4 regions of the Agarilytica rhodophyticola genome follow, and region 3 is predicted to be linked to each of the others. Evidence: predicted binding sites of a transcription regulator. Region 3 holds the regulator's gene; each other region holds the start of a gene.

Region 1 (7,818 bases), 1.9 Mb from region 3:
TAAACAGTTCAGCTCGGATTCAGCTGGACATACATAGACTAGCACTGTACCTGAAACAAGAGGGTTTTAGAGATGAAATTGAGTTGGTTATTTTTTATTGGCAGTATCAGTTTATTTGCAGCAGGTTTATCTGAGGCAGATGACGACGATGATGATGATCGCAGAAGCAGGTATCGCGAAGGTCAGCACTATGAGCACCATCGTCATGATTCACGTCGCGGCCATAGCTATAATCATCATCGTCGTCATCACTATGAGCACCGTAATCACCGTAGGTACGACGATCGCAAGCGCCGTCGCCGTGAGCGAAATTACTTTCTAGGGGGAGCTTTGGTAGGTGGATTAGCGACTCATGCATTTCATCGACACAATCGTCATTGTCCCGATGATCATTATCGTCGCCAACGTCGCAGCCACTACTATACAAGTAACAGCTACGGAGAGTGTTTTAAGGTAAAACGTCGTAGAGGTCGAGATGTCTATGTAGAAGTGCCCCGTCATAGATGTTATTGAGGGGCTTCTTGAACAGTGTCCTCGTTGCTAGATGTCATGTTAAGTTCTTTTAATTTGCGTGTGAGAGTGTTGCGGCCCCAGCCTAGCAGGTTTGCAGCATCTCTTTTACGCCCAGCAGTATGTTTTAGCGCCGTCTCTATCAATGCTCTTTCAAATGTAGGCACTGCATCGGAAAGAATATCTTTTTGTCCGCAAGCTAAACTCTGGTCAGCCCACTGACGCAATGCTTTTTCCCAGTCGCCACTGGGCGCTTCGTTTACTTTGGTTTCTACAAGCTCTGGTGGTAAATCGGCAATATGTACCTCACGGCCTGAGGCCATCACGGTAATCCAGCGACAAGTGTTTTCAAGCTGTCTAACATTACCAGGCCAAGACAAACGGCTCATATATGCCTCAGCATCTTGTGATAACACTTTTGGCTCGACATTCAACTCCTTGGCCGCAGAGTTGAGGAAGTGCTGAGTAAGTTTGGGAATATCTTCACGTCGATCTGCAAGCTTAGGTAGATGTATCCGAATAACGTTAAGGCGATGGAAAAGGTCTTCCCTGAAACGATTTTGTTCCACTAAATCTTCCAGGTTTTGGTGTGTTGCTGCAATGATACGGACATCAACCTTAATGGGAGTATGTCCGCCTACACGATAAAATTCTCCATCTGCCAGTACGCGCAATAGCCGTGTTTGTGTTTCAGCTGGCATATCGCCAATTTCATCTAAGAATAATGTTCCTGAGTTCGCTTGTTCAAAGCGTCCTTGCCGTTGGCCTCCGGCACCTGTAAATGCGCCTTTTTCGTGACCAAATAGTTCTGATTCAATCAAATCTTTTGGTATTGCTGCCATATTTAATGCGATAAAAGGGCTCTCACGACGAGGACTATGCATGTGAAGTGCACGTGCTACTAGCTCTTTACCAGTGCCCGATTCTCCGTTGATAAGCACGGTAATATTAGATTGGGAAAGCCGGCCGATTGCTCGAAAAACCTCTTGCATTGCAGGAGCTTCACCGATGATGTCGGTATTTTCATCCGCTGGCACCATGCTACTTCCAGCTACCATCGGATCTACTTCATTGGAATGTACTAATGCTCGCTGTGTAACAGCTACGGCTTCATCGACGTCGAAGGGTTTTGGCAAATATTCAAAGGCACCGCCTTTGTATGCTGATACAGCGCTGTCCAGGTCTGAATGGGCCGTCATAATGATGACAGGGAGATCAGGGTAAATATTTTGAACTTGCTTGAGCATAGCTAAGCCATCAGTTCCCGGCATTCGCACATCACTAACAATCGCGTTTGGCTTTTCACTTTGTAAGCGCGACAGTACTTTATCGCCGGTTTCGAAGCTATTAGTATTGATTCCAGCATTTTGCAGGGCTTTCTCTAATACCCATCGAATTGAACGGTCATCATCTACTATCCAAACTACATTAGATTTATGCATGTCTCTTTCCTAAAGGTATATATACGGCAAATTCTGTATGGCCTGTTTCACTATTGCACTCTATTAAGCCATAGTGCCGACCGATTAAATTCTGGGCGATAGATAAGCCAAGGCCAGAGCCTTCAGCTCTTCCTGTAATCATTGGGAAAAATATATCGCCAACGATGTCTTTAGATATCCCCGGCCCGTTATCAGTGATACTGACTTTTACCACCAGTGGGTAGTTGATTCTGCCAATGGTGTAGCGCAGTTTTATTCGTGTAGTAATGATAACGTTAGGGTCTTGCTGTTCTTGGTTTTCTGTTAATGCTTGAATTGCGTTGCGCACTATATTGAGAAAAGCTTGCACTAGTTGAGTTTTGTCCCCCTCAATATTCGGAATACTGGGGTCATAATCTCGTTTGATTTCCACGTTACCCTGAACCTCCATCCTGACAACAGATACAACGTGCTCAAGTACTTCATGAATATTGAGACTTTCCATATCTGGCGGTGTGCGAGGCCCAAGCATGCGGTCAACTAAGTTACGCAGCCTGTCTGTTTCATCAATGATTATTCGGGTATATTCCTCTAATTGAGAATCGCCCAGTTCGCGAGATAGTAGTTGTGCCGCGCCTCGGATACCTCCCAGAGGGTTCTTGATCTCATGGGCCATACTTCGAACTAGGTTGCGAGATGTCTCCTGTGATGAGATCCATGCCTCTTCACGGCTTATCCTTAACAAACGATCTAATGGTTGAATCTCAACGGTGATATAGCCGATTTCAGGTGTCGGTGTGACTGTGTAGTCCAAGGTCACTTCTTGCTGATTATGCAGTTTCCAGCACACTTGCCTGCGAGTAAAATGACGATTTTCCTCGAGGGCTTCTTGCAAGGATTTAGGTGTTCCATCTTTGACACCAAAGCAAACTTCAATAGACTTTCCAACCAGGTGCTCACTACTAATTCCCATAAGTGACTCGGCTGAAGCGTTGAGATAGGACACTTTTAGCTGATAGTCCAGCACAATAACGGCTGTCGTCAGGCTATCTAGGATTTGTTTGTAGCTTGCTTGCTCTACCATGGGTCATCGGTTTAAATAGTGTTATAGGCAATATGCAATTTGTAATCCAACCTTGAACCATTTAACCTTCTAAATCTTGATTAAGTGTGTATTAAGGATATTTATATTGCTATAAAAGGAAAAAACAGCATATCTATTTGCTAGTTGGCGCATTTTATGGTGGTTTCCTCCTCTATGCTGTTACGCAGATATAAAGGCAGTGTGACGGTTTTATCATCGTTATTCTGTCTAATGTGCCAAGTTCATTAAGTCTCTAAATTCAGTATAGCTATTTTTTGCACCAAAATAGTGATTTCTCTTGTTGGGCTATATTCTGTGTATGTTTTTAGTGCGTTAAGCTTAAAATATCGACCTAAAATAGATTAAACTACAGTGCGACACCTGCTCGTATACTTAAGCTTCGGTGCATAGGATGGTGTGGTTTTAGGTGTGGACAGTGGGTGAGGAGAACATATTTTCTAGCTATAAAAAAACCCGCTTACGCGGGTTTTGATTAGAAAATTATCGAGTGGACTACACTGAGTAGTACATAGAGAACTCAACTGGGTGAGTTGTCATATTCAATGTTTCAACTTCTTCCTTTTTAAGCTCGATGTAGGCATCAATCATATCGTCTGAGAATACACCACCAGCAGTTAAGAACTCACGATCCTTATCGAGGGCATCCAAGGCTTGCTCGAATGAGGAGCAGACTGTTGGGTACTCAGATTGCTCTTCTGGAGGAAGATCGTATAGATCTTTATCTGCTGAATCCCCTGGATGAATTTTATTCTTAATACCGTCAAGACCAGCCATTAACAATGCCGAGAAAGCCAAGTAAGGGTTCGCTGTTGGATCAGGGAAACGTGTTTCAATACGCTTACCTTTTGGCGCGCTCACATATGGAATACGAATTGATGCTGAGCGGTTGCGCGCAGAGTAAGCAAGAATAACTGGAGCTTCAAAACCTGGAACCAAACGCTTGTAGGAGTTAGTTGATGCATTACAAAATGCGTTCAATGCACGGGCGTGCTTGATAATTCCACCAATGTAAAACAATGCTGTTTCACTTAAACCCGAGTAGGCATCTCCCGCGAACTGGTTAACGCCGTCTTTAGAGAATGATTGGTGAACATGCATACCACTACCGTTGTCGCCAACTAGAGGCTTGGGCATGAAGGTCGCTGTTTTACCATAAGCGTGAGCAACGTTGTGGACGCAGTATTTTAGAATCTGAACTTCGTCGGCTTTCTTGGTCAAGCTATTTGCACCAACACCAATTTCACACTGTCCTGCTGTACCAACCTCGTGGTGATGAACTTCAATTTCTAAACCCATTTCTTCCATAGCTGCACACATTGCACCACGGATATCGTGCAGAGAGTCAACTGGAGGAACAGGGAAGTAACCACCTTTAACGCCTGGACGATGGCCCATATTGCCGCCGTCGATAGAATTTTCTGATGACCAAGCGGCTTCTTCAGAGGATACTTTATAGAAAGCACCGCTCATATCTGAGCCCCATTTGATATCGTCAAAAACAAAGAACTCTGGCTCAGGACCAAAGAATGCTGTATCGCCTAGACCTGTTGATTTTAAGTATTCTTCTGCGCGCTGGGCGATGGAACGAGGGTCACGTTCATAACCTTGACCAGTAGATGGTTCGACAATGTTACAGCGGATGATAACAGTAGGTTCGTCAGTAAACGGGTCAATAATGCTAGAGCTGTCGTCTGGCATTAGAATCATGTCTGATTCATTAATTCCTTTCCAGCCAGCGATTGATGAGCCATCGAACATTTTGCCTTCTTCGAAAAAGCCTTCGTCAACTTCTGATGCTGGAATAGATACGTGTTGTTCTTTTCCTTTTGTATCGGTGAATCGAAGATCAACCCAGCGGGCTTCTTTTTCTTTAATCAGGTTCAGAGTATGTTCTGACATATTAAGAATTCCTCCACAGATGGCCCCAGCCATAGATATATTATTAATGCGGTTCGAATGTTAGTCTCTCGCCTCAGTTGGGCAGTTGCCATAGTAATGCAATAAATCTGAGACGCAAGATTCAAGCTTTAGGAAACCGCAAATTATGTGCCATAATATAAAAATAGTTTCAGGCCACGTCTAATCAGAGGTTAGGTCAATATATTTACAAGTGACAAGCCATGAGGTGCACTTTTTTGGTGCTTAAATATTTTTATGCATTAAAATAAGGCGATTCATTGTGGTTGCAGTCGACCAGTGGTTCACTAAGAGTTCATAAAGAGTTAATTATTACGTAATTAGTAGTTGATTAGATGCAAACACTCCCTAAAAGCCATGATTGTTTAATTTTTAGCGTTCGGTTATTTTCTGAGATAACAGTAAAAAGTGCACCAGTGCGTAAACGTTGGACAAAGCTGTTGGCTCAGAATATCCGTACTTTAGGTAGAAAAGTTCACGAGCGCACAAGCGTTGTGCAGGACTGGGATAGGCTGACGGTGCGTGTGCCTTCAAACTGTGCCAATACCAGAGCTGCTTTTATCGATCTTTTGGGACGAATACCTGGTATTACTAATTTCCTGGAAGTAAAACCCTATCCTCTTAAAGATATGCATGATGTCTATGAAAAGACCTTGCCTCTATGGAAGGAGGAGTTGGTGGCTAAAACCTTCTGTGTCAGGGTAAAACGCAATGGCGAACATTCTTTTAGCTCCGGAGATTTGGAGCGCTATGTCGGTGGAGGCCTTAATCAGAATATTGCCACTGCCGGTGTGCGTTTAAAAAAGCCTGATGTCACTATACATATTGAAGTCAAAGACGATGTGTTCTTCGTCGCGGCAGGTAAATATCCCGGTATGGGAGGTTTTCCTCTAGGAACACAAGAGCCTGTCATGTCATTGGTATCAGGAGGATTTGACTCCACCGTAGCTAGCTTTCAAATGATAAACCGCGGCATGCGAACACATTTTTGTTTTTTCAATTTAGGTGGGCGTGCCCATGAGGTTGGCGTTAAGGAAATTGCTTATTTCTTGTGGAGTAAATATGGCGCTAGTCATCGTGTAAAATTCATTACAGTACCTTTCGAGGGCGTGGTCAGCGAAATACTGGACAAAATAAACCCCTCGAATATGGGGGTTGTACTAAAACGCATGATGTTTCGTGCAGCTGAGAAAGTGGCGCACAAAGGTAACATCGAGGCAATTGTAACTGGTGAGGCTATCTCTCAAGTATCCAGCCAAACTATTCCCAATTTATCTATCATTGATCGTGTTACTGATATGTTGGTTTTACGGCCATTGATTGCATCGGCCAAGCCGGAGATTATCCAACAAGCGCGTGATATCGGGGTAGAAGATTTCTCCGCTAACATACCAGAATACTGCGGTGTGATTTCGGTCAAACCTTCAGCTAAAGTTAATATATCGAAGTTATTGGAAGATGAAGCATCCTTTGACTTTGCCATACTTCAGCAGGCTATTGAGAGCTGTAAAGTTCAGTCGATCGATAGTGTTATGGATGATTGTGTGGAGGTCGCTACAGTTGAAAAGACGGCCGATTTACCCGCACAAGCGATAGTCATTGATATTCGTCATCCGGATGAGCAAGAAATAAAACCTTTTGGTCAACCAGATAATGAGGTTTTGTCTATACCCTTTTACAGGCTTAATACTAAGTTTGAAGAGTTGGATAAAAGCAAAGACTACTATTTATATTGCGATAAGGGTGTAATGAGCGAATTACACGCATCTCATTTAAAAGAATCTGGTTACCCCAATGTGTTTGTGTTTCGGCCAGAATAGTTCTTGAGGAGCCTTTTAATGGGGCAAGCAAAAACGAAGCAAAATATTATTGTTATTTGTATTGCGCTTACTGTGATTGTGTTGTCTGTTTTTGCCACGGTGCTTATTAATAAATATGCAACGGGCTCTTCTGAAGGCTCTGCCAGTGGTCATCAGAACATTACCTTTACCGATGCCGTTGTCACTTGCCGAGATAGGACAACGAAAAGCTATGGCGATAGAATCCGCAACTTGGTTACAGATAATCACTCAAGTAGATTCGATGAAAAACAATATGTTTATAAAGTTTTCCTTAAGATGGATTTAATGAATAAACGGGAAAAAATACCCAAATTGCATTATGTTAACTGCTTTGTTCGAGCAAAAAATGGTGATATTCGTAAGTATGATGTTTTCAAAAGTGATGAGGAGAGAGGCAAAGAAAAGGATGATGGAACAAATATGTTTGGTATGCCTAAGAAATAGCCTCTGACAGATTAGCCCAGTACTATGACTGGGCTGATAACACTGAGGAGTATTAGCACAATATTAATTAAAAGCGATAATCCACATTGGCTGATACGGTAGAAAACTCATTATCGTCGTCATCGAGAATCATGCGATACTCAAAATTTAAGTTCCAGCTTTCTTCAATAACAAAACCAACGCCGCCTCCGTAGGAAAGGCCTGACTCACTATTTGAGTTATCTCCTGCGGCACTGTCTACACTGACAGAGATGGTAGAAAAGCCAAACAAACCATAAATTTTAGCCCTGTCATTCACTGTTTCCGGGCGCCAATAGATGGAAGCGTAGTAATCTGTACTGGTTTCTATTTCATTACCAGCAATCGTTGATGTCTCGTCAGAGATACCTAGGCCGATACGGGCATCTACTCCTAAGAAGCCGTTATACTTGTAGCCACCGACCAAGTCCAAAGTGGTAAAGTTAAGATCGTTGCCAGATGCATCAGATGTGTTTGCATCAATAAAACTGACACCGCCCCCTACATAAAATCTATCGAGCTTTTCAAAGATCGATTCTGCTGCGGCAGAATTTGCTAATAA
Region 2 (7,818 bases), 3.3 Mb from region 3:
AGCCGATCTAGCTCTACTACAGAACCTTGGTTAAGCTGTAGAAGATTGCGAATAGTAATTGAAGTGCTGCCTACTTCCATAGCGATAGAGACGGGAATATCTAAGATAACATCTAAATCTGGATTACCTTCTGCACCGCCACTTTGGCCTGAATCACCGAAATCTTCAAAGTCTACAGAATCGACCGCATCTTGCCCCTCTTCTTCTTGTTGGGTACTCTCTTCATTAGCTTGTTGTTCCATTGCCGCCGCCCAGTCGTCGGCCATGTCATCCTGGTTGGAGCTATCTTCATTATCTTCATCACTCATTACTCGTCTCCTTCAGAATCATCGCCTTTAATGGTAGCGGGAGTTAAAATGATTTCAGAAACTTTGAGAGCTAGATTATCGTTAGATTGCCCTAAAGTTGCTTTAAAAAAAGGAATACCATTGGCGGTTGCTACATGAACATCCGGCATATTGACAGGGATAATATCTCCCGTTCGTAGGTCCACAATATCGCGTAGCGGAATTTCTCTTCGCACGATATCGCATTCGAGATTAATATGTGCATCTAGAACATCCTCACGAAGCGCTTTGGCCCAACGATCATCCTTCTCGTCTGTATCAGACTGTAAACCTGCATCGAGCACATCGCGAATAGGTTCGACCATGGAGTAAGGCATAGTTACGTGCAACTCTCCCCCGCCACCATCAAGCTCTACATGAAATGTACTGACGACCACCACTTCGCTGGGACTGACAATATTCGCCATGGAAGGATTAACCTCTGAATTTATATATTCAAAGGTAATTTCTTTTACGGCTTTCCAAGCTTCGCGTAAATCAATGAATACTTGTTCCAGTACCATTTGTACCACGCGTAATTCTGTGGGGGTAAATTCACGACCTTCAATTTTTGCGTGGCGTCCATCCCCGCCGAAAAAGTTATCCACTAATTTAAAGACTAACTTAGCATCTAAAATAATAAGAGCCGTTCCTCTTAGCGGGCGAAATTTCACCATATTTAAACTTGTAGGAACATAAAGGGTATGAACGTATTCGCCAAACTTTTGAATTTGAATTCCACCAACAGAAACATCCGCTGTTCGTCTTAATAAATTGAACATACTAATGCGCGTATAACGGGCAAAACGTTCATTTAACATTTCCAAAGTGGGCATACGCCCGCGTACGATACGATCCTGGCTGGTCAGGTCATAGGAGGCAACACCTTCGCCACCCTCTTCACCTTCTGTTTCAACATCGCCATCGTCGACACCATGTAATAAGGCATCAATTTCATCTTGTGATAATAAGTCTTGCACGGCCTACTCTTCGCTGTAATCTTCAATAAATAGTTTTATTGCATCACTAAATTGGTAAATAGCACTTGTTCAATACCGGGCTCCCCCGTCTCTTTCTCCATTAAACGCTGTAGTTCTTGTAAACACTGCACTCGCAACAATTCCTTGCCCTCCGCCGTTTGAATTTCTTCAAATAACTGCCCACCAATTAACATCACCAGAGCATTGCGAATCATCGGCATATGCGTTTCGATATTGGCAACAACAGCTTCACTTCGAGTTAGCAAGGTAATTTCAGCTTGCATAAGCCTTTGTCTTCCTCTTGAATCAAAGGACACAATAATTGGCGGTTTAAGTGCGTAATATATTGCCGGCGCCATAACTTCTTCTACTTCCTCTTCGCCGCCCTCACCTTCTGCTGCCATTTCCTCTTTATCACCCGTCATAGATAGAACAGCTAATGTGCCGCCAACTGATGCACCAATTAAAACTATTGCCAAGACTACAAGTAAAATTATTTTCTTTTTACCTGATCCAGCATCAGCTTCGCCTTCGCCGTCTTTTTCTTGCTCTTCTGCCATGTCAAATATTCGTCATAACGTTTTTATTAACCAAAAAAGCAAGAGATATGCCAGAGGTCTGACTATACTTTTTGCTCATTATGTTTTAACTCAGACATTATTATTCCGGCGGCAATATATGTCCGGTTAATAGCGATGGATGGATGCACTGCCGCGTGTCGATAGATTCGCGCTAGCTCCTTGAAATCAAGCCGTTTAACACAATAGCGCTGTATTTTAAGATACGACAGATAAATATATCAGGACAATATATTTAGCCACCAGACTAATCGTATGGTAAAGAAAATTACAATGACACTAACGTTAGCACTTTTTTCAAGTACTAACGCAATGAATATTACGAAAGATAGTAGGTAGTATATTTATTTAGAAGCGCTCTTGAGGCGTTTTTAGAACGGGTACATCTAAAATTAAGTGTTAGTAAGAATTTTTCTAAGCAACTTAAACATAATGATCAACACCGTATTCATGGTGTATTTGTATACTTGGCACATCAGTATCCTCATCTTGGATGCTACTAGCCAATTGTCCTTTTGCATGACCACCTTCGCCCTCTTGTTGACTACCAAATTGATCCGATGAATCACCAGAGATATCAACATTCACGAGATTTAGTCCTTGCTCGTCAAGTAATTCGCGGAGCCTAGCTTGTGCTTGGTCTAAAGAATCGCGTACTTGGGCATTTGTCGCTACGAAACTCACACTTGCTTGATCTTGGCTAACACTGACTTTGACTTGTAACGGGCCTAGCTCAGGTGGATCTAACTGCAACTCTGCAAATTTAATATTTTGCGAAGCCATCATTGCAGATCGCTCAGCTACCATATTGCTCCAACCACTTTGGCCAAAAGTAATATTTACAGGCAATTGCACACGTCCAGTTTTTGACGATAAGAGGTTGGATGTATCTGTGCCTGACCCTGTGATGGTATGATTAACAAATGCATGAATATTGGCATTTTTATTTAGTGACGATTCTACTCGACCATCTTTAAGAGATGTTGTTAATTCATTGTTTACCGTCACAACATCTTTTTGCAATAAAAGGTTCTTCTCCATATTGGAGACACCAACGCTAGTACTAGTATCTGCTTTTAATTGTGGTTTATCACTAGGTTCGAGAATAACAACGTTTTTTTCAACCAAAGGTTGAGAACCAATACCAGGAAGGTTTTGTTTTACACTGGTATTACTCTGGGTAAGTGGAAATTGACTTGGTGTTAACGCCTTAGATTGTAAGTCTAGCGTACTCTGTTGTGAGGCTATTTGCACATTATTTGAGTGAGTCAATGTTTGTTTCTGGGGATCAATAATTTGCGAAGTCTGTGCCTCCTGCGATAACACTCTATCGACAGTAGGAGCACTGGCCGTTAACGCATTCGAGTTAAGCTCAAGTTCACTGGCATTGATACCAGTACTTAGAGGCGATCTAGTGGTTTCGACTTGGGTGTTAATATTTAATGTGATGTCATCTGTCACATCGACAGCAGTCAAAGCCACCTCTTCAGCCTCGTCAACATTAGTGTCAGCAGAATTCTCATCCAAGGAAGTAGCTCGTTTATCTTTTGCAGCGTCAGTTTGGGCACCTGCAGACTCATCAGAATCCTTATCAGATGTATCATTACTTTTACTATCGGCAGCAACTTCTTTTGTAGTATTATCGCTCTCGCTTTGCTCCACAGAATTATCTTTTCGATCTGTCTCAGCGGGTTTTTTGTCTGCTGTATTATTGTCAGAGCGTTCTACCTTATTTTTTTTGGTTTGAGAGTCCATCGCCTGTTTGAAACCATCATTAGAACTCTGATTTAAATTGGGTTCTGCGCGTTGGGATTGAATAATAATTTGTTCTTGCTCATTGAGATTCACCAAAGGCAATAGCGGATTCATTTTTATCCCTCACAATATAAATAATAATACGAAAGTATAATTTCACTGCTTCACATGATGCACAGCTCGTTGCTCACATTATTAAGGGAGCAAAGCTTGTGCCATATTCATATTGTGGAAGAGGCTATGAATAAGCCCATAAATAGGCCTTAGGTGATAATGCTCAAACAAGGTCTTTCAAAATCAACTCGACAGCGGCAAACTCTTGCTCAATTGCGGCGATTTGTTGCATAGCATTTTCAACCTTGCCTTGGCGCGCCTGTCTCTCCATCTCTTCACAAAGATCCGCCAGAGGGTTTATGCCAAGATTGCGACTGCTTCCTTTAAGGCCGTGAGCTTGATGACACAGCTCTGTCATATCGTTTTTCTCAAAGGCAACGGCTAGAGCAGCCAAGCGCGGCTGAGAGTCATTGAGGTAGGTAGAAATAAGTTCGCTAAATTTCTCGCCGAGTAACTCTTGTAACATAGCGAGATTGTCGCGATCAATCCTGTTGTGTGACATGATATTTGCGGTTTAAATTTTTATATGAGGATTTATTGTTGGATCAACTCTACATTTTCTCGGCGTGCCTGCTGTCTTATCCTATCTATGTGCTATGTGCATACGTACTAGCAAACCGACTCAAGTAGAAATAGTGCCATATATAAAACGACTAGTCTTCACGCTCCCAGTAATACACCACTTCGATATCGTTACCCGGTTCATGGATTTCTATACTTTTGGTGAGCGATTGTATCAGGCTGAGCCCACGTCCATAAAGGTTCTGGCTAACACCTTTATTCTCGGTTTTTTTAACAGTAAAGCCCTCACCTGAATCTTTCACTCGAATATTAAGATAGCCACCATTGCCATTGGCAGTATGAGAAAGCTGAAAACTGACCTTCCCTGCAACCAGTTCCTGCAATCGTTTTGTGCGCTCGTTGTAGTAAGAAGCAAAGCCTCCTGGGGAGGACTTCAGTTCGGATTTTAGACCGAGAACACCATGCTCAAGGGCATTGGAATATAGTTCAGCAAGCACCGTGTATAGGGGGGTTCGATGTTGCCTTAGACCTGGCACCTCAGAAATAATATTCATTAATAGTGGCAGTGGATCGAACTCTTTGAGGCTATTTTCAGGCAAATCAAAATTCATATACCAGTCGGAGAGACAGCCTTGATTTTTTTCCATAAATTGGTCGACTTTCGCGACAACATCCACATCTTGCATCTCAATTTCGACCAGTGACATATCATCATCTTTCTCCGTTGAGCCAATGTGTGCTTGCACATTATTTAACACCTTATCGAATAAATCCTTATCTCCGATATTATCGTAAAAAATTTGGTGTAAATTCTCTTCGCCGAACATTTCGCCCGCTTGATTTCTCGCTTCAAAGGCACCGTCTGACCACATATACAAACGATCACCATAATCCAGCTGGAAGGTTTGACTTTCGCCATTAAAACTCTTACTCGGCAGCACGCCTAATGGTAAGTTTTTAGATGCCAAAAGTTCATATTTTCCTGTGCTTTTCAAATACAGAAAGGCCTCGGGCAAGCCGCCATTCCATACTTTGATGCGCCGCTCCTTGAAATTGATATCGACACAAATGGCGCAACAGAAAAAACCTATTGGCAAAATGTCGTTTAACTTTTGATTAATTTCTCGCAAGATATCAGACATACTGAAACCCTTGCGCACCATACCGTAGAAAGTTGACGCCAACGGCATAGAGCCAATGGCCGCTGGTAGGCCGTGCCCTGTAAAGTCGCCTAACATGACGACCATGTTACCATTGGGACTGAATTCAGAAACCAGGACATCGCCGTTAAACACAGCCAAGGGCGACATGTAATGACGAATGTTGCCCATATCCAGGCAACCTGTCGGTGCAATTTTATCGAATACTTGTTTAGCGACGGTTTGTTCTTGAATTAGATGGCGGTTGTGCTCTTCAATCTGCGCTTTTTGATTTAACAAAGTGGTGTGCATTCTTCGAAGACGACCAAACGACTTAATCTTCGATTGCAATACCACTGGATTATATGGTTTAGGAATAAAATCATCGCCACCGGCTTCTAGACATTCGACCAAGTCGGCCTGATCTTTTAACGATGTCAGAAAGATAATGGGCACCATATCCTCATTGCCCATGTCCCGTATTTTCCTGGCAGCTTCAATGCCTCCCATATTTGGCATCAGAACATCCAGCAGCACCACGTCAGGGGACTTCTCCTGAAAAGCAGTAAGTGCCTGTTCGCCGTCGGCTACACCAATAGGGATATGGCCAGCTTTGGCGACAATGGTTTCAAGAATAAATCGATCAGATGCAGAATCCTCTGCAATAAGAATTTTAAGAGAATCTTGAGGCTCGTTATTCAACGTCTATCCCCTGCTTTCCTGCGGCCTATTACTCGATGACAAACAGTTGCTCAAAGCTGGAAATGGCAAATATTTTCTTTACTTCTGGCGAACAATTATCAATAACAATATTGGCTTTATCTCCACCTGCGTGATCACGTAATACGAGCAACATACCTAAGGCCGAACTATCCAAATGAACGGTTTCTGCCAAATCAACTACGTAGCGCTGAATATTATCGGAATCAACATTTTCGAAGCTACGTCTAAACTGTTCTAGAGAAGAGGCATCGAATCGTCCTTCAATAGATATTGTTAACGCTTCACCATTATCAGAAAGACATGATGTTATCGACATATAAAACGTATCCTAAGTTAGAATTCAATTATTACGCTTACTAAAAGCATAGCTCAATTTTATCTAAAGGCTACAGATAATATTTCCGAAGCCACTCGATTAAGTGGCAATATTTTTTCTGCTCCCCCAATTTTAACAGCATGCCCAGGCATTCCCCAAACCACACTAGAAGCCTCATCTTGAGCAACGGTCACGCAATTTGCCTGTTTCATACGCAGCAATGCCTCTGACCCATCAGCTCCCATGCCTGTTAGCAGCACCCCCATGGTATTTCTGCCACCAGACGCTTCCAGTACGGAATCATATAACACTTCCACAGATGGCATATGTCGATTAACTGGTCCGCTATTGTCGAGTTTACAGATATAAGATCCAGCCGCCAAGACAACTTTTAAATGTGCATCTCCCGGAGCAATATAAGCACAACCAGATTTAATCGGCTGACCATCCTCTGCTTGGTAAACATTGATCTTCGATGCATTATCTACTCTGCGAGCAAAAGACGCACTGAAGGTCCCGGGAATATGCTGGGCGATTACGATTGCCGGTGAATTTTCAGGTAAACATGTTATCACTTCTTTAATCGCTTCAGTACCACCAGTAGACGCTCCTATTGCACAAAGAAAATCGGTACGCAAACACTTGCGCCCGATCAAAGAATTATTTCTTTTTGCCTCCTCGACCAGCTTTTCTTTTTCCCTTTTAGTAGCTTTAGGTCGAACATTGGCACGTGATGCATGCCAGACTTTCTCAAGAATGGTTTGACGACAACTCTCCAATCCTCCAGAGCCATCGCTTTTGGGCTTAGGAACAAAATCCACCGCGCCATGCTCAAGGGCCTCTAAAGTGACCGGTGCTCCCTGCTGCGTCAGTGTGGAAATCATAACCACTGGCATAGGCCTTAAACGCATCAGGTTTTGTAAAAACATAATGCCGTTCATTTTAGGCATTTCGATATCGAGAGTGAGAACATCAGGGTTGTGCTTCTTGATGAGATCACGAGCCTGATAGGCATCCTCAGCAGCGGCAACAACCTTAAAGCGTGAATCAGACTCGAAAATTTCCGTCAGCAATGCACGAATAAGGGCAGAGTCATCGATGATTAATACCTTCACAGCACACATGTTAAATATCTTCTCTTGTCTAAAAAAAATTGATTAAAATAATTCCACATCGCCACTGGTATCGGGTTTTTTGTTCATGGAGTCATAGTATTCTTTCTCACGACGCTGAATGGTGTCGTTATTTTGCGTTTGCAAACGTTTTAACTTGACTGACCCGGTATCAGGGAAATACATTACTTTACGTGGGCAAGTACTACCCACATCTTGCGCGTCTATAGAAAGCCCTTCTTGGTGAAGAAAA
Region 3 (7,818 bases):
GTGTAGCAATAATCTCCTGTAAAAGTGACCAAGTATTGTTTTCTGGTAGAGGCCCTTTGTCTGTATTGAACCAGCTAGCCCTACTATCGCTTAATTCCTGCAGTATTTTTTTGTCGCTATGTTGTATAAAAGATGGTGGACGGTATAGGTGTTCTCGCTGAAGAGAATAGGGTTTGTTAGCAATACTTGCTATTTCTTGCTGGCTGGCAATACAAAGCCGTAATATCATTTCACTTGTTAAATGATCAATTGTTAATAAATAGTGAAGTTGTTGGTCTTGTTTGTCGTCAGAGTCTTGCTTACGTAAACTAGCGAGAAAGCTCATAGAGATTTAGCTTCGATTAATTAAAATTTAAAGTGCAGTTGTAATGCAGTCTTAATGATTTTTTATGAGTGACAACTAGATGAAGTGTTGGTTATCGGTTAGCTATCTTGTTCATCACTTGAGAAATTATCTCGGATAAAACGGAACAGCTTTCTCGCGTGCGCAGGAGGCTTTGACTGTTGTATTTCTTTTTGTGCTGCCCTAATAAGTTGTCTCAATTGTTGGCGATCTGTATTTGGAAATGACTCTATGTAACGCTGTATGTCACGGTTATCGCCTGCAATCAGCACATCTCTCCACCTCTCTATGGTATGGTGCTGTTGTACGGCTTGGTGAGATTGCTGTATGACGGACTCGTAAGCTTGAGAGACAGCATCAATATCTTCGCTGCGCATAAGCTTACCAATGTATTGCATATGTCTTTTTTTAGCACTATTGCTTTTAATTGTCGGCGCTTGTTCGATCATTTCACGCAATTTATCGTCGAGCGGAATTTTTGCTTGCTGTTCACGTGTTAATTTAGAGATGGAGATTCCTAATTCGTGTAGAGCGAGCATTTCTTTTTTAACTTGTGTTTTACTTTTTATTTCTTCCTCGAATTCTTGAGGTTCATGATCGGAATCTATGTGCATGTTTGTTTTCTAACCGTATGTTATTTAGCTTACGCGTAAAAATAGGTGGCGAGTCCGAGAAAGGCCATAAAGCCAATAACGTCGGTTACTGTAGTGAGCGTCACGCCGCCTGCCAAGGCAGGGTCTATATGCATTTTTTTGAGCAGCAGTGGTAGCAGTGTTCCGGCTGCTGCTGCTGTAACTAGATTGATTACCATTGCAGCTGCGATAATAAAGGCGAGTGTGATATCACTAAACCATAGTGACACCAGCCCTCCCATAACTATTGCCCATAAACAGCCATTGAGCAAACCGACGCCTAACTCGCGTGACAAAAGCCAATTCATATTACTAAAACCGATGTTGCCTATTGCCATACCTCGAATCACTACTGTCAGTGTTTGAGAGCCTGCAACGCCTCCCATGCTGGCGACAACAGGCATTAGTATCGCAAGTGCCACCACTTTATCTAGCGATTCTTGGAAAAGGCTGATAACTGCGGAGGCTAAAATGGCGGTGAGCAAATTTATACCCAGCCATATTGCGCGCCTTGGAATAGTACGCATTACCGGTGCAAAAGTATCTTCTTCTTCATCCAAGCCGGCAAGGCTCATAAGCGAGTGATCTGCGCCTTCGCGGATGACGTCTACGACATCGTCGATTGTGATTCTGCCAAGCAGTTTGCCTTGTTCATCCACCACAGGTGCAGATATCCAATCATTTTGTTCGAAAAGCTTAGCAACCTCATGATCCGGCAGGTTAGCCTGTATGGCATTAGTGTCGGTCACCATCACTTCGCGTACCGTTGTATTGGGATCTGACGTTAGAAGTTTGGCGAGAGGTAGCAAACCTAAGTATTGGTCTTTACGGTTAACCACAATGAGAGCATCCGTTGATGGCGGCAGCTCTACGTGTCGACGTAAATAGCGCAGTACAACATCTAGAGTAAAACGTGGGCGTATTGTTATTGTATCTGTATTTGTTAGGCCGCCTGCGGTATCTTCGTCATAAGCTAAGACCGTTTCCACGCGGTTGCGATCCTGATCGCTCATTGCCGCCAGCACTTCTTGAGTCACTTTTTCTGGCAATTGTTGCAGTATATCTACAACATCGTCTGTCTCAAGGCCCTCTGTTAGCTCTACCAGCTGTTCTGCATCCAGGTCACGGATAAAGTTTCCTTGAATGTCTTCGGGCAGTTCTTCTAGTACCTCACCGATAACATCTTTATCTACTAGATCCCACACAACTTTACGCGAAGGAGGGGGAGAAGACTCAAGTAGGCGAGCAATCTCTACAGGACGCAAGCTATTTACCATCTTGGCTATCTGCTGCAGAGTACCGCTTCCTAGTAGCGTCTGTACTCTGGCCAAGTGGGTTTGGCTTTTGGTCTCTTCGGTAGCTTGTTGCATGTAACTCTTTATAGGTTGTAGGCTATCTAGGTAATAGGTTATCTAGTAATAAGTTATCTAGGTTTATATCTAAGTTATATCCGAGTTATGCCTCGGTGTTTCCTTACATTTGCTGGCACTAGCCTTATATTAAGGCGCACACTATTTGCCGGTTTATTCTTCTTCGTCAAATCTATTATTAATCAATTCAACGAGTGCGGCCATGCTTTCTTCTGAGTCCTCACCTTCAGTAATTAACGTAATTTCGCTGCCCTTCGCCGCAGCTAACAGCATCAGAGCCATGATACTTTTGCCGTCTATAGTTTTGTCGGCGAAGCGAACTTTTACGCTACTGCTATATTTATTTGCTGTATTCGCAAAGCGTGTGGCTGCGCGCGCGTGTAAGCCAAGTTTATTAATGATTTCTATTTGCTGTTCGAACATGCATTAGCCATTTTTTAAGTTATTGTTTTGTAATTGTCGGTGACGAACTTGAACATCCTTATATGTTTCTTTTAAATTTTGATACAAGCGTTCGCTAATATACACTGAACGATGCATTCCACCAGTACAGCCAATTGCTACTGTGAGATAGCTTCGATTATTATTTTCAAATGAAGGTATCCATTTAGCAACAAATCCAGTGATATCGTTAATCATCTCCTCTACGCTATTCTGGCTCGACAAGTAATCTGCTACTTCAACATCAAGGCCAGTTTTGAGACGTAAACCTGGTTCCCAGTGAGGATTAGGAAGGCTGCGAACATCAAAAATAAAATCAGCGTCGGTAGGAGCTCCATACTTGAATCCAAAGGAACTGAACATAATTGACATGCTCTTGCTTTGGGGGCCAACGATGAGTTGTCGCATGGTGCTGCGCATTTCGTGCAAATTGAGAGCACTAGTATCGATGATAATATCGGCAAAACCGACAATAGGAGCAAGGATATCCCGTTCTTTTTCAAGTGCCTCATTAAGTCCAGTATTTTCATCCGACAAAGGATGGCGACGGCGAGTTTCACTAAAACGCTTGATTAATACATTGGTATGAGTGTCTAGATAGATAACTTTATAGTTTTCACGGGGGATTTGGGAGGATTTTAATATGCCCGAGAGAGTGCCTAAATCCTTGTCGAGATTTCTCGCGTCTATACCAATGGCAAAACGTTCCTTCTCTTGCTGATTTATATGCTCAATCAATGATGGCAACAAGGTGACGGGAATATTATCAATACAGGTAAACCCTTCATCTTCCAGTAGATGTAAGGCTGAAGTTTTGCCCGACCCTGAGCGACCACTGATTACTAAAAAGCTCATGACAGATCCCGCTTATATAGAGGTTAAGATGACGATGTTATCGCATCGAAAAGTGCATCATCAGATGATACGGAACGTATTGTGCTGACAAAATCAGCATCTTGTAAAAGTTGTGCCAAGCTTGCCAACGACTCTAGATGGCTACTCTCTGCATTTTCCGGTACTAACATTGCAAATATAATATCAACTGGCTTGCCGTCCACTGCGTCGAAGTCAATGGGGGATGCTAGTGTCATGCAGGCGCCATATGTATGACCGCCGGTATTAAAGCGGCAATGAGGAATTGCGATACCATCACCAATACCGGTTGTACCCAATTTTTCTCGGTTAATAAGACTTTGATAAAGTTCATCGACATCAAAGCCTTCGATATCGTTCGCAAAATTCTGTGCCAGTGTTTCAATCACACGCTTTTTACTGCCACCTTCAATTTTTGCCACTGTTCTCTTTGTTGAGAGAATGCTTTTAATTAACATAGATTCTTTGGTAGTTTTTTAAACAATTTTAATAATAAAGACTGCCATTTTATCAGTTTTATTTACTGTGTAACGAACACAATACACTGTGTGTTTAGCAATGATTATTTTTTATCTTATCCAGTACTATATAGATAAAACGTATACAAAATATGGAGTCGTGGGCGAATGGGCCAACTAGCCCCCTTAAAATAAAGATATACGTGTTTAGCTTGGCGTATTAGAAGATTGCTCAACTATATTTAGGAAGACATAGATGAATGTCGATTCAATAGTTTATTGCGCAAGCCAATACACAAAAATACAGAGTGCTCTATAACATTAAGACTAATAGTTTAAACTAGTCGTTTACGCTCGTTGGAAGGTGGAATGCCAAGTGACTCTCGATATTTGGCTATGGTTCTACGGGCAACTTTAATACCTTTCTCTTCAAGTATTCCTGTGATCTTCGAGTCACTCAAGGGTTTTCTGGCGTTTTCAGCAGCGATTAGTTTTTTAATAATGGCGCGAATAGCGGTTGAAGAGCATTCTCCACCTGCTTCTGTTGCTACATGGCTTGAGAAAAAGTACTTAAGTTCAAATATACCTTGTGGTGTATGCATATATTTTTGCGTTGTTACCCGAGAAATTGTCGATTCATGCATTTCAACAATTTCCGCAACATCGTGTAATACCATAGGTTTCATAGCTTCTGGGCCATGATCAAGAAAGCCCTGTTGCTTCTCAACGATGCATGTAGCCACTTTCAATAATGTCTCATTGCGGCTCTGCAAGCTTTTTAAAAACCACCTAGCTTCCTGAAGGTTATCTCTTAAAAAGGTATTGTCAGTGCTTGAGTCTGCTCTTTTAACTAAGGACGCATAATCATTATTGATGCGAATTCGAGGAGCTATTTCAGGGTTTAACTGCACTGTCCAACGATCATCTACCTTTTTAACAAAAACATCAGGTACCACATATTCGGTTGAGTCTGTGCCAATATGTTCCCCTGGGCGTGGGTTAAGCGTCTGAATGACTTTAATAGCAAGTTGCAGTTCGGCTTCTTTAATCTTCAATTTGCGCATTAACTGCTTGAAATCTCGATTGCCAAGTACTTCTAGGTAGTCTTCAATAATTTTACGGGCGTAATTAACGCCTGGTTCATTAGGATCATACTGGTTTAGCTGTATCAGTAAACACTCGCTGATATTTTGGCTGGCTACCCCTATGGGATCAAATTGCTGAATTCTGTGCAATACAGCAACTAGCTCATCCATCTCTAATTCTTCATGATGGGCTTGTAGGCCTGTGTATATATCATCCAAGGACTGACACAACATACCATTGGGCTCTACCGCATCTATGATAGCCTCGGCAATTTCTATATCTAGATCCGACATTGGTGTTAGATTGAGTTGCCAAAGTAAGTGGTCTTGGATTGTCTCGGACGAGGTGCGACGAGATTCAAAATCCATATCTTCGTTATCGTTTCTCGAAGCGCCGGGGGATGATGATGCTTGGTAGACATCATCCCAATTGGTATCAACCGCCAGCTCATTGGGAATGGTATCACTCCATTCGCTATCTAGACGCGCTTCTTCATTCGAAGAGTTTGGATTTTCATCGCTAGAGTTAGTGCTTTCGCTATTTAAAGAAGAATCGTTAGGTTTGGCAAAATCTTCCGAAGGAGAAGAGTCAGCCCCTTTTTCCCCTGAATCGTTGTCTGAGCTACTGGATTCATCAGATATCTCTAACATAGGGTTAGAGTCCAGCGCTTCCTGAATCTCTGATTGCAAATCTAAGGTTGATAGCTGAAGAAGGCGAATCGCTTGCTGCAACTGGGGAGTCATTGTAAGTTGCTGACCCAGCTTTAGTTGAAGAGATTGCTTCATATGCGCTAACACTTGCCCCGGTTGATTGTATGTTATGTGACAGCCGCTTGATTCCATTTAGGAAAGCAGACCCTTATAAGTTTAGACTGAGCGAGGCTCTCAGGCAACGGTTTTGCGTTAAAAATAAAGCAAACATTGTGCCGTATATAGGTCACTGCTTGAGCAATTTGTCAAGTATTAAACTCAAAACAATTAGGCTTAGTGTCAGATATGGCCTAAAGCTGAAAATGCTGTCCTAGATAGACTTCCCGCACTTTTTGGTTATTGAGTACGGTGGCGGCATCGCCATCAGCAATGATGTGGCCTTCGGATACGATGTAAGATTTCTCGCATATATCGAGCGTTTCTCTAACATGATGATCGGTAATGAGAACGCCAATGTTTTTGGCTTTTAGTTGCTGGATGATACCTTTGATATCACTAACTGAAATGGGATCGACGCCAGCAAAGGGCTCGTCAAGTAATATAAAATCTGGTTCTGTGGCTAACGCTCGTGCAATTTCTACGCGTCGGCGCTCGCCACCAGATAGCGCCATCCCGAGGCTATCTTTAATGTGAGTGATGTGAAACTCTTCCAGTAGCTTATTTAGAATTTCTTGCCGTTGCTTACGCTTTAAGCCTTTGCGAGTCTCCAATATCGCCAAGATATTTTGGCTGACCGTAAGTTTTCGAAACACCGAGGCTTCCTGGGGTAAGTAGCCCAGACCGCGCCTTGCCCGGCCATGCATGGGCTGGCGAGTGACATCTTCACCATTGATAAAGACTTGGCCTCGATCTGCCCTTACTATGCCAGCGATCATATAAAAGCAGGTTGTCTTGCCCGCGCCATTAGGGCCGAGCAAGCCCACAACTTGTCCTTGGTTTACCGACACTGAGACATCGATAACCACTTGTCTGCCTTTGTAACTTTTTGCGAGATGTTTAGCTTCTAATTGCGACATTAAGACGACTGCTTATTGATATGCTAGTTGGTTATTATGTTGTTTTATTCTGTATCTTCGAGAGGGGGCGAGGAGGTTTCATTTTCCTCTGTGTCTACCGTCTCGTTGCTTTCTTCTTCATTTGAATCAGAATCGATGATGTCTTCTTCAGGCTCGGATTCTATGCTGGAATTGTCTTCTTGCCCTTCCTCGCCATTGATAGACTCTAAGGTTTTTGGTGGGATAACCATGCGCACCCGCTCTTTGGTGCCGTCTGCAGAAGTTTTTCCACCTGCTTTTACTAACGCTTTTTTCACATCGTATTCAATACGATTACCGCTTAAACTTGTGCCATCTTGGTCAAGAGAGGCGTTTTCAATAAGAAACAGCGTCTCGTTTGACGCTGAGTATTCAAGTGTATTGGCCACAGCGGTAACCGGAGGGCTGTTTTCTTTCGGGGTTTGTTGAAAACGGGCGGGGTTACCTGTTGCCACAATTTTTTTGGCAGAGTCAACCTTGCCTTTTTCGAATTTACCGTAGTAAACCACTTTACTAGCATTGATTTTAAGGCTGCCTTGCTGCAAAACCACATTACCCAAGAACGTTGTTGTTCCTGCTCGGATATCAAACTCGTGTGTGTCAGCATCGATGAACATCGTCTGTGTGTCATCGTCTGGTAGTGTCCAGGCATTGGTTGCTAATAACACTGCTAGAGAGATAAATATAAATTTAAGTTGGATCATAGAGTCCACGAACTTTAGATAATAGCTTTAATTTTTGTGCGACAAAATCAGCATGAAGGCCTGTGCCTTTGATTTCTACGCTATCAGAATTTATTTTTACAGCTTCAGCTGTTTCAGCGACCTTGCCTATTGGATCAACGTTTAACCTCTGTGTGGTAATGGTGGTG
Region 4 (7,818 bases), 1.8 Mb from region 3:
ATATCATTTTTTAACGACTCTAATTGTTGTTTTTCTTCTTGGGTCACAGTGCTTAGAGTTTCAGAGAAGCTTTCACGTCCGTTAACAGACGCTGTACTATTTGTCAGCGGCTCAAACGACAGTGTTGGTTTTGTCGCACTTTGAGCATGAAGATTTTGATTAATATCTACCTGCTGTTGGGCCTGCTGCTGAGCTTTTCTTTTTGCAGCAAACATTTTCTCGCGCGCTATTTCTATCTCTTTTGCTAGTTGCTCAGGCGACTTAGATGAGAACTGTTCAGCATTATGCTCAGTGGTACCGCCATAAAATGCCGCAGCTTTTTCTATACCAGCTTGCTCTTGCCATGCTTCGTCACTGGAGAAAGCAGTGTCAACGTCTGCGTCAAATTTCTGACCAAACTGGCGACGAGATTCGATTCCTCTGGTAGGTAAATCTGGCTCTAAGGATGTGACAATTTCTACACCTTTACTCAAGCGCTTACTGGATAGAATAACAGCTTCAGGCCCTAACTCTTGCTGCACTAATTCCAGTGCTCGAGTCATTGTTGGAGCAACAAATCGCTTAACAAGTTTATTTGTATTATCTGTCTTCATCCATATACTCCCACGTTGTTCATGTAGGCCCAGTTATTGGGTATTAGCTTATTGAGTGTCAACGCGATGGTTTAGTATTTAAAACTTCGTCACCAACACTTGCTTCAATGGTAATTTGCTTGTTGTCCGGCACTTCGTTATATGCCAATACATGCATATCTCGAATATTGAATTGCACAAACTGATATAACAAATGACGTATTGGTGCGGATACTAACAACACAATTACTTTACCCTTGATTTCTTGTTGCTTAGCCGCATTTACCAAAGCATTATTTAATCGCTCTGCCAACTGCGGTTCGATAAATGCATTTTCACCCGCGCCAGCTTTTTGTGCTTGCTGTACTGACTGAAGCAACAACTGTTCCAGCGCGGAATCCAAAGTAATAACTGGTAAGTTATTTTCTTGTCCTACAATGTTCTGAACAATCTGACGGGAAAGTGCGGCACGAGCAATCGCGGTAAGAGTATTAATATCAGAGTTTTTACTTGCATTAGCTGCCAACGCTTCGGCAATAGTGCGCATGTCACGAATGGGAACTTGTTCTTTTAACAATGACTGTAAGGTTTTAAGTAACTGATTAATACCAATAGTATTGGGTATTAACTCTTCCACCAACTTAGGCGATTTTTCCGCGAGTAAATCCAACCATTTTTGCACTTCTTCATGGCCGAGTAACTCATGGGTATGTGCCTGAATAATTTGGTTAAGATGGGTAGCAACAACAGTACTGGGATCAACCACAGTATAACCTAGGGTTTGTGCCTGATCTTTCTTACTCTCATCAATCCATACCGCTTCCAAACCAAACGCAGGATCAACAGTCTTAACACCATCGAGCTTACCAAATACCTGCCCTGGATTAATCGCTAAAAATTTATCGGGAAAAACCTCTCCTTCTCCCACCATCACCCCCATCAAAGTAATGCCATAAGCGCTTGGGAGCAGGTCTAGGTTATCGCGGATATGGACGGCTGGAATAAGAAAACCCAGATCCTGCGACAGTTTTTTACGAACGCCCTTAATGCGCCCTAATAGCTCGCCATTTTGTGATTTATCTACCAAAGGGATAAGACGGTAACCGACCTCCAGACCAATGATGTCAACTGGCTGAACATCATTCCAACTCACTTCACTTTGCTCCGCAGGCGCTGGACTCGCGTGGTTTTCAAGTGCTGGTGCAGGGCTGACATTGCCACCAATGTCTTTAGCATGTGGTTCGCCACCTATTTTTTTACCAACAAAGCCTCCTTCTTCAACCACCTCTACTTGCTTACGGTAATGGATGTAGTAAGCCAAAAAAGCACAGATAATTGCTAATCCTAAGAAAGGAATATGGGGCATTCCTGGAATAATCCCCATTAAAAATAAGATCGCAGCGGCTACCGCTAGAGCTTTCGGAGATTCAAACATCTGCGAAAGTACTTGGCGATTCATATCTTCAGAGCTGTTAACACGGGTTACCATAATTGCCGCCGCGACAGACAGCAAAAGGGAAGGAATTTGAGCTACTAATCCATCACCAATAGTTAACAGCACGTATTTTTGCGTAGCATCGGCAAACTCGAGGTCGTGCTGCGCCATACCCACAGCAAGTCCACCGACAATATTGATAATAAGAATTAAAATACCGGCAATAGAGTCACCGCGCACAAATTTACTTGCGCCATCCATAGCACCGTAAAAATCAGCTTCTGCCGCCACATCAGCGCGGCGAGTTCTGGCTTCATCTTGATCGATAATACCAGCATTGAGGTCGGCATCTATAGCCATCTGCTTGCCAGGCATGGCATCCAGAGTAAAACGCGCACTCACCTCTGAAATCCGCCCAGCACCTTTAGTTACGACAACAAAGTTGATAATAATGAGGATAATAAACACCACTAGACCTACCGCATAATTACCACCAATCACAACTTCACCAAAAGCTTGTATAACCTTGCCAGCAGCGTCACCACCTTCATGCCCACGCAGTAACACCACCCTGGTGGAGGCAACGTTTAAAGCCAAACGCAGTAAGGTAGCAATTAGCAAAATGGTAGGAAATACAGCAAAATCTAGTGGACGCAAGGCGTACACAGCTACTAAAAGAACAACTATAGATAAAGCAATATTAAAAGAAAAAAATGCATCCAACATGAAAGGAGGCAGAGGTAACATCATCATACCAAGCAGCATTAATAGCAGTATTGGTACACTCAAATTACCTCGGCTTAAACCTTTAACATTTTGCCAAGCATTGTCTGCGGACATGCTTGCAGGTAAGGATTTTAAATGTTGGAAAAAAGGTTCAGCCATATCTTTCTCTGTAAAAGTCATTTTATTGACGCATACGGGCGGTATTCCCTACTTTTACAAAACCTATCGCAAAATCTATACCTGACTTTTTATTTATTATGACCAAAGGCTTCCTGCCTTTGGGTCATAAGTCATCGCCAAATGCTTTACGCAAAAGTGTGATTTTGCTGGCATTGGACGATTCGCATTGGCCTAAGGCCAATGAGCAAGCCATCCCTGGCTTGCATTTTTATTTATTATGACGAAAAGCTTCATGCTCCTACCTCAACCGCAACTCAAGTTATCGCGATGTTATTGATTGCTGATATGAAAAAACGAATAGTTAAGTGCAACTAATTGGGTGCGACAAAAGTCTATAAATTGAGGTAAACTACGACAACAAGAGATAGATATAACAGGCTATATAATATATATCTATGTCAGCACAGGGTTACGCTCAAAAAAATTATAAACCTGGAGGTGATAGCCATGTCTTATGTAAAATTCACACCGGTGGTGAGTTTGTTACTGCTGATGGCGACTCAAGTGGTAGCGGTAAACATCGAAGAGCCTCTACCCGATCAAAATCAAAATATTATCGTGGAAGATGTCGATGTATTGGCATTAAATAGTGAAATTAAAACGCTCCTCGATGAAAAAATTAAAGTTCTCCCCAGCAAAAGACAACGCCTCCTAGCTCTACACACTCTCCTCTATGATCCCGCCCAATACAATATTCGATATAATGCATATTTCACAGCGTCAGCCATAGAAACATTCTATAACGGTTCTGGCAACTGTATTTCATTGGCCAATTTATTTATCGCTACCGCACGATATGTAGGAATAAGGGCCCGTTATCAAACAGTAAACCTTGAGCGTCAATGGCGCCGACGCGACGGCTTTTATGAAGTGCCAGGGCACGTTAATGTGGTGGTCAGTTTACCTCGGGCGAAAGTTCTGGTGGAGTTCAACCAAGCTTATTTTGACCAGATTGGCGATAGCAAAGTGGTATCAAAAATGATTACAGATGCCCAAGCAAAAGCTGAATATTATAATAACTTGGGAGTCGCCTACCTCAATCAGAAAAAATACTCTATGGCCGTCGCCTACTTTAAAAAATCGATCAAAACACATAAAAAACTTGATTTTGTATGGTCGAATTTAGGCGTGGCATACAAACGTTTGGGTGATTTCAAAGCTGCAGAAGAAGCCTACTTAGCAGCATTGAAATACAACTCCAAGAATAGATCCGCTATCGGTAATATTTATATCCTCTATTCAGAGTTAGGGGATGAAACCAAGTCTCAGGCATATGCCAAAAGAGCCGAAAAATATGCACGCAAGAACCCTTACTACTTGGAAAAATTAGCCAACACTGAGCTAGAAGCCAAACGATATGACAAGGCCGTGGCTTTATTTAAGGCTGCAATTAAAATTCACAAATTAGAACCAGATTTTTACCACGGCTTAGCTGTCGCGTACTATTATGAGAATGATATAGAGAATTCTAAAAAAGCACTTAGGAAGTCTATGGAATTAGCTGAGTCAGAAGAATACAAACTTCGCTATCAACGCAAGTTAAATGCGTTAGCAGGTGCGCACTGATGTGTTATTAGAACGCCAAAAAGGACAAAAAAAGGACATTTAAGCTAAAAAAAAGACAGCAAAAACACCTATTTATGCTTTGAGAGTTTTGTCAGATAAGAGTTTACGTTAAACTTAGAAAATATAGTCTGCTCGAAAATAACTGTTTGTTCTCAGTTGCAAACGGGGCAAATACATCTGGAGAAACTTTTACATGGGAAAACCTGAAATCAGTCTTTATTATCATCCCACCACAACGGTTTATATAGACGATAATAGAGATTTTCTAAATTCATTAACCCTAAAGTCAGAACCAGCTGTATTCAAGCTTTTCAGCGATCCTCATGAAGGTCTTGCCTATGTGGAATCGCAGTTCAAACTTAGCGAAAACTTTAGTAAAGGCGAACCACTTTCTCCTGATATTAATACGCCTAGTAAATTGGTTTTACCTCAAAATCAAATCTGCAGAAAGCTAGATACGTTGAACCGCTTTGCCGAACCATCGGTAATAGTTGTGGATTTCAGTATGCCACAGCTTAACGGTCTCGATCTGTGTTCACAGATATCAAGCCCTAATGCAAAAAAGATACTGCTAACCGGCGTTGCTAACGAAAAGCAAGCAATACATGCATTGAATTGTGATTTGATAGACTTCTATATTGGTAAAAGTGAAGAAGAGCTGACCACTCGACTAACATCAATTGTTAGCACGTTAAATAACCGTTATTTTACCGATTTAATGCCACTTTCCAGCCACGATGCCAAACAGCAAATCCCCTTCCTCTACGATTCGGATTTTGCCGACTATTTTGAGCAATTATGCGAGGATCTGGGCGCAATTGAGTACTATTACGTTACTAATCCTGGGGGATTTTTACTGATCGATAAATTTGGGACAATTAGTCGCCTTATCGTTTTGACGCAGGATGAGTATCGTAATTCAATCAAGGAAGTACAAGAAAAGGGAGCTTCTAGCGATTGCATAAGCACCCTTGAAGAACACAGTCATGTGCCATTCTTTCAAAATGAAGATGGTGTTTTTGATGAAAAAAGACTCGAAGCGTGGAGCCAAAATATCTATCCGATTCAACGTATTAATGGCAACCAGGAATACGTCTGCGCATTACTTGAGAAAAGGTTTAAAAGCTTGACCTGCTATCAGGACTATATAGAAATGCCCTCTAACAGGCTGCATTAAGCTTTAATCACTTTAATATAGGCGCAACCAAGCATGGCCAAAAGTCATATAGTTTTTGATCCCGATAGTGATATCGACACGGTATCGGCCACATTCGCGCATAATATTTCAACGCCTTTAACAATTGCTCAACTCAATGCCGACCTACTCAAGCAATATTTTGAGGCGATCATGCAAACGCTAGAGACAAAGAATTGTGAGGCGATACCTGAGCATTTACGGCCTGCGATAGAAAAAGCCCCCGAGCTGATCTATAGCAATTTAGAAAGTATCCAACGTACATTAGTCCAGTACAAAAGTTATCTCAACGCTCAGCACAACAAGGCGAATGACAAAGGTGCAGCAAAACAAGAGTCTGTCGCCTTACCCCGCGAAGGTAACTACCGGATTCTGTTAGTAGACGACGAAGATATCCACCATGATATTGGTGAAGCTGCTCTGGGCTCCAGCCACACGATCACCCATGCACTTAGCGGTCGCCTGGCACTTAAAGAGTGCCAATCGTCCACATTTGATATCATTTTAATGGATATACAAATGCCAGAGCTAGCAGGCCCTCAGACAGTTGAACAACTTAGAAGCTTTATCAATAAAAATACTTTAATTATTGGTTTAAGCAATATGCCAATCCATTCTCAACGTGAAGAATTAATACGGTGTGGATTTAACGGTTTTCTCGACAAACCACTAAAACGCGACTCATTTAATGATTTAATAGCGTCTTTGACGAATTGATGCAGTTATTGTGCATGCATCCAATACAAGAGCTACTTATTTAAGCTAAAACATTAAAATAGAAAGATATACGTTAAGAAGATTGTGAAACCACTACCCATATTAAGTACATTAGCCACCACGCTCATCGCTATTAGTGACATTAGTTACGCCAACGATGAGCTAAAGCTAGAAGAACTAATTGTTACAGCACAAAAGCGCAATGAAAACCTGCTTCAGGTACCAGTTTCAGTTCAACTCTTTGACAGTAAGTTTCTTGAAAGTTCAAATATTAGAGGCCTAGGCGACATAGAGTTTGCAACCCCCTCCTTAAATTTTGGTCAGGGAGGAAGAAAGACACGAGGAGAAATTGCTATACGAGGTGTGGGTGACTTCTCACGTAATATTGGCGTTGACTCGCGTGTCGTAGTTTATATAGACGATGTACCTCTTGGTCGCTCTTCAGCCTTTGATTCAAGTTTAAGTGATATTAAACAAATCGAAGTATTAAAAGGCCCTCAAGGAACCTTATTTGGCGCCAATACTATCGCCGGTGCAGTTAATATTATTACAGCAGCACCTAAGGAAGAATTTAGCAACACAATCCGTGTAGAAGCAGGCAATTTCAATCATCATCGTTTAACGCTGCAATCAGATATACCCATTAACGAAAAAGTGCTCACCAGCATTCAATTAAATACAATTGAAACTGATGGTTTTATTGAAAACATTACACTTAATCGCAAGTTACAAGGGACCAATTTAGATTCTTCAAGACTAAAGGTACAGTTGTTACCCAATGATAAGTTGACATTAACCGCCAACTTCGATTGGCTGCAAGATCAAGCGAATCGACTTAATGCAGTAGCGATTGCGGATGATCCCACTTTTCGAGGTTTTAGTCTCACACCAAACCCAAGACAGGTAGCCCATAATGCGCCAGAGTTTGAGCGCCGTAAAATCTGGGGAGGATCACTTAACTCTTCCTATGATTTCGATTCCAACTTTCAGTTTATATCTATAACGGCTTATCGACGGAGTGAGTACCAGGAGTTAAGCGAAGAAGACTATTCTCCTCTACCCGCAATTTTTACAGTATTTGATGAGGCATTTGAGCAGTGGACACAGGAATTTAGGCTTGTATCCGACCGTTACGAGAAGTTCGACTTCGTTATTGGCTCATTCATTTCATATCAAGAAATTGAAACTCAACGCGGCTCGACACAGTTAGAAGCAACAGGTGGTTTGTCATCTGTTCAAACACCAGGAATGTTGGAAAATCAATCGCTATCTTTATATGCTCATGGTAACTACCGCATTACACCAATAATAGAACTTACGGCAGGGGCAAGGCTACAAAGCGAGAAAAAAGATCTCACGTACTCCATCCAAGATACAACCGGGCTTTTTACTAATGGCAGTATTGTAGACGATGAAACGTTTACGAC

What was found. Region 3 encodes sigma-54, which starts transcription at its own class of promoters, with help from an activator protein. Its sites were predicted from a motif close to TGGCACANNNNTTGCNNT; they were not measured.
Region 1: glnA (glutamate--ammonia ligase) is a predicted target of sigma-54. The motif match lies at 5,071-5,088, and genes of this name have one in related genera.
Region 2: BVC89_RS17785 (flagellar basal body-associated FliL family protein) is a predicted target of sigma-54. The motif match lies at 1,902-1,919, and genes of this name have one in related genera.
Region 4: flhA (flagellar biosynthesis protein FlhA) is a predicted target of sigma-54. The motif match lies at 2,958-2,975, and genes of this name have one in related genera.

What each region holds. Positions count from the first base shown of each region.
Region 1 covers NZ_CP020038.1:5,919,222-5,927,039, reverse strand. Annotated here, with positions in the region: gene BVC89_RS24505 (hypothetical protein) at 73-513, shown strand; gene glnG (nitrogen regulation protein NR(I)) at 507-1,952, opposite strand; gene glnL (nitrogen regulation protein NR(II)) at 1,945-3,015, opposite strand; gene glnA (glutamate--ammonia ligase) at 3,529-4,935, opposite strand; gene thiI (tRNA uracil 4-sulfurtransferase ThiI) at 5,289-6,773, shown strand; gene BVC89_RS24480 (hypothetical protein) at 6,792-7,238, shown strand; gene BVC89_RS24475 (porin family protein) at 7,306-7,818, opposite strand, start outside.
Region 2 covers NZ_CP020038.1:4,241,398-4,249,215, forward strand. Annotated here, with positions in the region: gene fliN (flagellar motor switch protein FliN) at 1-308, opposite strand, end outside; gene fliM (flagellar motor switch protein FliM) at 308-1,306, opposite strand; gene BVC89_RS17785 (flagellar basal body-associated FliL family protein) at 1,342-1,866, opposite strand; gene BVC89_RS17790 (flagellar hook-length control protein FliK) at 2,308-3,753, opposite strand; gene BVC89_RS17795 (Hpt domain-containing protein) at 3,917-4,255, opposite strand; gene BVC89_RS17800 (SpoIIE family protein phosphatase) at 4,407-6,116, opposite strand; gene BVC89_RS17805 (STAS domain-containing protein) at 6,145-6,453, opposite strand; gene BVC89_RS17810 (protein-glutamate methylesterase/protein-glutamine glutaminase) at 6,513-7,577, opposite strand; gene cheD (chemoreceptor glutamine deamidase CheD) at 7,611-7,818, opposite strand, start outside.
Region 3 covers NZ_CP020038.1:925,635-933,452, forward strand. Annotated here, with positions in the region: gene BVC89_RS03915 (DEAD/DEAH box helicase) at 1-325, opposite strand, end outside; gene yjgA (ribosome biogenesis factor YjgA) at 424-957, opposite strand; gene mgtE (magnesium transporter) at 987-2,345, opposite strand; gene BVC89_RS03930 (HPr family phosphocarrier protein) at 2,499-2,768, opposite strand; gene rapZ (RNase adapter RapZ) at 2,772-3,641, opposite strand; gene BVC89_RS03940 (PTS sugar transporter subunit IIA) at 3,665-4,117, opposite strand; gene BVC89_RS03945 (RNA polymerase factor sigma-54) at 4,453-5,988, opposite strand; gene lptB (LPS export ABC transporter ATP-binding protein) at 6,204-6,929, opposite strand; gene lptA (lipopolysaccharide transport periplasmic protein LptA) at 6,974-7,651, opposite strand; gene lptC (LPS export ABC transporter periplasmic protein LptC) at 7,638-7,818, opposite strand, start outside.
Region 4 covers NZ_CP020038.1:2,755,151-2,762,968, reverse strand. Annotated here, with positions in the region: gene flhF (flagellar biosynthesis GTPase FlhF) at 1-593, opposite strand, end outside; gene flhA (flagellar biosynthesis protein FlhA) at 652-2,892, opposite strand; gene BVC89_RS11740 (transglutaminase-like domain-containing protein) at 3,361-4,479, shown strand; gene BVC89_RS11735 (response regulator) at 4,673-5,656, shown strand; gene BVC89_RS11730 (response regulator) at 5,690-6,391, shown strand; gene BVC89_RS11725 (TonB-dependent receptor) at 6,476-7,818, shown strand, end outside.